2 regions of the Faecalibacterium sp. AM43-5AT genome follow, and region 2 is predicted to be linked to the other one. Evidence: predicted binding sites of a transcription regulator. Region 2 holds the regulator's gene; the other holds the start of a gene.
The links. Region 2 encodes Rex, which represses fermentation and respiration genes when NADH is low (regulators of the CRP and FNR family bind a similar motif). Its sites were predicted from a motif close to ATTGTTAANNNNTTAACAAT; they were not measured.

Region 1: the regulator Rex is predicted to act here: its motif matches at 1,229-1,248, upstream of coaD (pantetheine-phosphate adenylyltransferase).

The regions. Positions count from the first base shown of each region.
Region 1 is NZ_QVGZ01000001.1:595,883-599,294, reverse strand. It holds gene DW937_RS03180 (butyryl-CoA:acetate CoA-transferase) at 1-837, opposite strand, end outside; gene coaD (pantetheine-phosphate adenylyltransferase) at 1,351-1,857, shown strand; gene DW937_RS03170 (acetyl-CoA C-acetyltransferase) at 1,937-3,154, shown strand; gene DW937_RS03165 (enoyl-CoA hydratase-related protein) at 3,277-3,412, shown strand, end outside.
Region 2 is NZ_QVGZ01000004.1:36,307-39,718, forward strand. It holds gene DW937_RS06650 (DNA translocase FtsK) at 1-309, opposite strand, end outside; gene DW937_RS06655 (ATP-dependent Clp protease proteolytic subunit) at 412-1,092, opposite strand; gene DW937_RS06660 (redox-sensing transcriptional repressor Rex) at 1,354-1,995, shown strand; gene DW937_RS06665 (thymidine kinase) at 2,293-2,910, shown strand.

The DNA.
Region 1 (3,412 bases), on a different contig from region 2:
GCCGGCACCGAAGGCGTAGACCTGACGGCCCTTGTCCAGCTGCTTGCATGCACCGGTGATCTTGCCGGCCTTGGCGATATCCACAAAGGCATCCACATACATTTCGGTGTGCACGCCCAGATCCTTCAAATCGCTCTGTGCGATCAGGCTGCCGATGGCATTGGGCATACCGCCGATGCCCAGCTGCAGGCAGGCACCGTTGGGGATCTGCGGAACGATCAGGTTGGCAACCTTCAGATCCACTTCGGTAGCAGCACCGGGAGCGGCCATCTGGCCGATGGGCGGGTTCTCGCCTTCCACGATGCCGGTGACCTGAGAAATGTGGATGCAGTTCTCCATGCCGCCAAGGCAGCGGGGCATGTTCTTGTTGACCTCAACGATGATCTTCTTGGCTTTTTCGCACACAGCACCCAGATGAGATGCACTGGGGCCGAAGTTGAAGTAGCCATGCTCGTCCATGGGGGTCACCTGGAACACCGCCACATCCAGCGGATCCGGGCTTTCGCGGTAGTAGCGGGGCAGCTCGGAATAACGGATGGGGGAGTAGAAGGAGAAGCCCTGTGCAATGGCCTTGCGCTCAATGCCGCCCATATGCCAGCTGTTCCATGTCATGTGTGCAGCGGGATCGTCGATCTGGAAGATCGCGGGCACCCACATCAGGATGCCGCCGCGGAAGTTGACACCTTCCAGCTCAGGCAGACGCTTTGCGATCTCGGCATCCACCGCCACAGGGGTGTTCACAGCCCAGCCGTAATCCACCCAGTCACCGCTTTTGACCAGTGCGGCAGCCTGAGCGGCGGTCATTTTCTTCTGAGCATACAGTTCCGTAAAATCCATTATAAACCATCCTCTCCTATAATAAAATAAAGGAATTGTAAATTTATCATTTACTCTTCCTGCGCGAACAAATCTTTGCAGGATGTTTACCACCTGTTGGCAATTTGAACACAGCTCTGACACAGGCGGACGATATCCTGACAACCAGCAGAAGGCAGCTGCCGGACAGGGCAGCAGATCTGCACAACTTAGTTATAACATTAACAATGTGCGGAATCAATAGTTTATCGAGAAAATTTTGGCCGACTGGCAATATGGACAAAATTCGCAGAGTTTTTGGACAATTGTTTGGTGCTGAAAAACCAAAAATCTTTACAAAAGGACTTGATAAAATTTTGACGATGTGGTTTACTTATAGCGTAGCAAGTTGCCGCGATGTGGCACAACGTTGATTGTTTAAAATTTAACGATAAAACGTACAGCTTGCACAAAATCTTGCACCCAAGACTGGAAAGTGCTATCATGGCAGAACCAAAACGCGCTTTTCACAGCGCCCAAGGAGGACACCAAACGATGGCAACAGCAGTTTATCCCGGTTCGTTCGATCCGGTCACAAAAGGGCATCTCGATATCATCAAGCGTGCGGCAAAGATCAACGATCATCTGATCGTGGCGGTGCTCAACAACAGCGCAAAGAATCCGCTGTTCACCGTGGAGGAACGCGTGGAGCTTCTAAAGGAATGCTGCAAGGGCATCCAGAATGTTTCGGTGGAGAGCTTCGACGGCCTGACCGTGGAGTTCGCCAAGAAACGGCACGCTTCGGTGATGGTGCGGGGCCTGCGGGCGGTGACGGATTTTGAAAACGAGATCCAGCTTGCGCAGACCAATCACGCACTGATGCCCGGCATCGAGACCATGTTTCTGGCAACGAGCATCAAGTGGAGCTACCTTTCATCCACCATTGTAAAAGAGGCAGCTTACTACGGCAGCGACATCAGCAAGTTCGTCACACCCAGTGTGGAAAAAGCGGTCAACGAAAAGTATGCGCTGATCCGGCAGAAAAAAGACCCTGAGACCTAATTTGTAAAAGCGCCTACGGGCGTTTTGATAAAAATGGCTTACGAAAAGTAACACATACACAATTCAGGAGGCTATTCACATGAAAAAGATCGTTATCGCATCTGCATGCCGTACCGCTATTGGCAAATTCGGCGGCACTCTGGCAAACGTTCCCGCAGTTGAGCTTGGCTCCATCGTCATCAAGGAAGCTCTGAACCGTGCAAACGTCGCTCCCGAGCAGGTCGATCATGTCTACATGGGCTGCGTCATTCAGGCCGGTCTGGGCCAGAACGTCGCTCGTCAGGCTGCTCTGAAGGCTGGCCTGCCCATCGAGACCCCGGCTGTCACTGTCAACGTGGTGTGCGGCTCCGGTCTGAACTGCGTCAATATGGCTGCTCAGATGATCGAGGCTGGCGATGCTGATATCGTGGTCGCAGGCGGCATGGAGAACATGGACATGGCTCCCTTCGCACTGCAGAAGGCTCGTTACGGCTACCGCATGGGCGCTCCTATGGGCAAGAGCGAGATCGTGGATACCATGGTCAACGATGCTCTGTGGGATGCCTGCGGCTTCAACAAGCACATGGGCATGACCGCTGAGAACGTCTGCACCAACGAGACCTATCAGAAGAAGTACGGCTACAGCCCCATCACCCGTGAGATGCTGGACGAGTTCTCATACAACAGCCAGCTGAAGGCTGACAAGGCCATCAAGGACGGCGCTTTCAAGGACGAGATCGTTCCCGTTGTGATCAAGGGCAAGAAGGGCGACACCGTGTTCGATACTGATGAAGGCCCCCGTCTGAGCGCTCCTGAAGTGCTGGCAAAGCTGAAGCCCGCTTTCACCAAGGACGGCATCGTGACCGCCGGCAACTCTTCCGCCATCAATGACGGCGCTGCTGCTCTGGTCATCATGAGCGAGGAGAAGGCTAAGGAGCTGGGCGTGAAGCCTCTGGCTACCTGGGTCGCAGGTGCTTTGGCTGGCGTTGAGCCGGAAGTCATGGGTCTGGGCCCCATCGCTGCTACCAAGAAGGTCATGGCTAAGACCGGCATGAGCGTTGCTGACATGGATCTGATCGAGGCCAACGAGGCATTTGCTGCTCAGTCTGTGGCTGTCAGCCAGGCTCTGAACTTTGATATGAGCAAGGTGAACGTCAACGGCGGCGCAATTGCTCTGGGCCACCCGGTCGGCGCTTCCGGCGCTCGTATCCTGGTCACCCTGCTGTATGCTATGAAGCATCGCGGTGCACACAAGGGCCTGGCTACCCTGTGCATCGGCGGCGGCATGGGCTGCGCTACCATCGTTGAGATGGACTAAGCTCCACCTCTTGGAATCCTGACTGAATGACAGACCCGGACGGGGAAGGAAACCGGAGAGCCTTTCCTCCGTCCGGGGGCTGTTTGTGATAATTGATAAGATTTGAATAGGAGGTTTTCACAATGGCATTTGTAAAAACCGAGGTGCAGGGTGCAGTTGAGATCATTACCATCGACCGCCCCAAGGCACTGAATGCCCTGAATCCCGAAGTTCTGGCAGACCTGAAGGCAGCTTTTGAGGCTGTGGATCAGGAGAATG
Region 2 (3,412 bases):
GATCACCGTGCCGCAGGCAAACACCAGCCCAAGAACCAGCTTGAAGATCTTGGGCAGAAGGTCTTCGCCCCGGGTATACTGCACAGCAAGGCAGCACACTGCCGCGCCCAGCACAAAGCTGCCGCAGCCAAAAAGTCCGAACAGCACATCGTGCAGGGCCTTCCATGCCGAATCTCCCTCCACAAAGGCCAGCACCACCAGCAAAAGGCCTGCAAACAGGGTGCCAAGCCCCGCCGGAAGCCGCTGCTCGGCCCGCTTTTTGCGCGATGCTGCGCGCCGTGTTGTCGTTTTACGTTTTTTTGTTGCCATGTTTCTTTGTTCCCCGCGTTTGTAGTAGACACACTATTTGATTTTATTATTGTACCACGCAGGGAAGAAAATGGCAAACCTATTGTTGTACAAAATCGGCCTTCATTTGCGTTCGATCTCTTTATACAGCCACGCCAGCGCATCCGAAAGCCCGCCCAGCTCGTCGATGAGCTTTTCCTTCACGGCCCGGCGTCCATCCAGCACGGTGCCCATGTCCATCACCAGCTCGCCGGTGTGGAGCATCAGGTCGGTGTAGCGTTTTTCGGTCATGCCGCTGTGGGCCGCTACGAAGCCGGTGATGCGCTGCTGCATCTGCTCAAAGCTGCGCATGGTCTGCGGCACCCCCAGAATGACACCGGAATGCCGCACCGGGTGCACGGTCATGGTGGCTGTGGGCACGATGAAGCTGCGCCGGGCGCTGACGGCCAGCGGGATGCCGATGGAGTGCCCGCCGCCCAGCACAAGCGTTGCACTGGGTTTGGACACGCTGGCGATCAGCTCCGCCAGCGCAAGGCCTGCTTCCACATCCCCGCCTACCGTGTTCAGCAACACCAGCAGGCCTTCGATGCGAGGATCCTCCTGCGCGGCCACCAGCTGCGGGATGACATGCTCATACTTCGTGGTCTTCTGGCCCTGCGGCGCTTCCGAATGGCCTTCGATCTGGCCGATGACGGTCAGGCAGTGGATCACATGCTCCCCGCGGGCCAGCGTGACCGTGCCCAGATCTTCGATCTCTTCCTTTTCCAGCCGACGCTCGTCGGTCAGCTGCGTTTCATCGTTCATATGCTTTCCTCCTGCGTTTTCTGTCAGCATTCCCCAGCCTGTGCCGGGCTATGCAGACCCGCTGCAGCAAAAAAGCGGTAACATTTCATAAAATTTTTTTGAGAATGATTTGACATTCTCCATCGGTGCAGTATACTTTAAATAATTGATTGTAATATCTGCAATATGAACCCGTAAACGGATCGGGGTTTCTCTGCGCCGCATCTGTAAAGCAGGCAGCTGCGGCAAGTACTGCGATAGAGCGAAAGGAGAAAGTATTCTATGAACACCCCTGCAAAGGCTTCACTTCCCGTTATCAAGCGTCTTCCCAAATATTACCGCTATCTGCGCTCTCTGCAGGTGGACGGCATCAACAGCATTTCTTCCCGCGAGCTGGCTGCTCAGATGGGCACCACCGCTTCGCAGGTACGGCAGGACTTCAACTGCATCGGCGATGTGAATGGCCGGCAGGGCATCGGCTACTCGGTGGAAAACCTGCTCTCCATTCTGGAAGGCCTGCTGTTCGGCAACGGTGACCGCCTGCCCACCATCCTGATCGGCTGCGGCCGTCTGGGCAAGGCAGTGAGCCGCTTTATCACCACCGATACCAACGGCTACCGCCTGATCGCCGCCTTTGATGTGGCACAGAGCGAGGTAGGCAAGGAGATCAGCGGCATCCAGATCCGCCATATCGACGAGCTGGAGTCTTTCTGTGCCGAGCATCACCCCAAGGTCGCAGTGCTCTGTGTGCCCCGCGATGGTGCGGAACAGGTCAGCGGCCGTCTGGTAGATCTGGGCATCGAGGGCTTCTGGAACTTCTCCCACTATGACCTCTCTGTGCCGTATCCCGATGTGGTGGTGGAGAATGTCCATCTGGGCGACAGCCTGATGAGCCTTGGCTACCGCCTGCGCAATCAGGACTGAAGATACCTATCTATAGTAAATAAAAAGAAATAAAGACTGCTGCACAAGAGCAGCGGGCTCGCCCTCTCCGTCATTGCTAACGCAATGCCACCTCTCCCAGAGTGAGAGGCTTTGGCAGTATGGTCAGGTTTCCAGTTTTGCCAAGGGCTTTCCCCTTGATAGATTTCCCCCGGTCGGGGGAAAATGGCGAAGCCAAAAGGGAGAATAAGCTGCTGAGCAATGCGAAGCTGAGAGGGTGAGGACGCTAAAATAAAAACAGGTGCAGCAGTCTTTTCTGCTGTAAGGAGAATTTTTCAAATGGCAAAACTGTATTTCCGCTACGGCGCAATGAACAGCGGCAAAAGCACCGCCCTGATGCAGGTAGCCCACAACTACGAAGAACAGGGGATGCGGGTGCTGATCCTCAAGCCACAGGTGGACACCAAGGGCGGCGGTGAGCTGGTGAGCCGTCTGGGCGTGCGCCGCAAGGCTGATCTGTTGATCCCGCCGGAGACGGATGTATTCGAGGCCGTGCGCACGGCCAACGCTGACGGTGCGCCGCTGGCCTGCGTGCTGTGCGACGAGAGCCAGTTTTTCACTGCGCAGCAGGCAGAGCAGCTGTTCATGGTAACTGTGGACCTGAACATTCCGGTGATCTGCTACGGCCTGCGGGCAGATTTTTCACTCAAAGGCTTTCCCGGCTCCACCCGCCTGCTGGAGCTGGCCCACACCATCGAGGAGATGAAGACTATCTGCACCTGCGGCCGCAAGGCCATCTGCAACTGCCGCAGGGTGAACGGCAGGTTCGTCTTTGAGGGCGAGCAGGTGGCCATCGATTTGGAAAACGATGTGCAGTACGTGAGCATGTGCCCCCAGTGCTACTTCAAGGCAAAACGCGCGTTCTACGCCGAAAAAGCTGCTTCGCAGGTCGAATAAGCTTGTATACAAGACTGTTGTGTTCAACGACACGGCAGTCTTTCTTTTTTTCCCCGGCCCACAGGCGCTGTCCACGCAGCAGCGCAAAATATGTCGCTGTCGATGCTTCTTCACCCCCCAAAAGGGCGAAGAAGCACCGATTTCAACGCCTGCAGACCGGTGCCGGATGCCTGCTTCACGCGATTGATATATCAGAGTGCACATTTTTTGCACTATTGATATATCAGTTTGCAAGCCCGCATCCGGGCCATTTTAATGTGTTGCTCTGCCACAATGTATGCAACAGTTCCATATTCCAAAACCGAATGTTTACAAAATTATTGCAAAATTCGACGTTCCCCCTATGATACATCCCAGTTTTCTATGCAAAATGGCGAAATATACATGTTGCACAGTTTTTCGAGCCAAGTTTATTCATTTCAGCAAAGGCATCAATTCTCGCGTGAAAACAAGAGCAATATTTGTACGTTTTTTGTTTAGATATCTGCAATTTGCGTCTTTC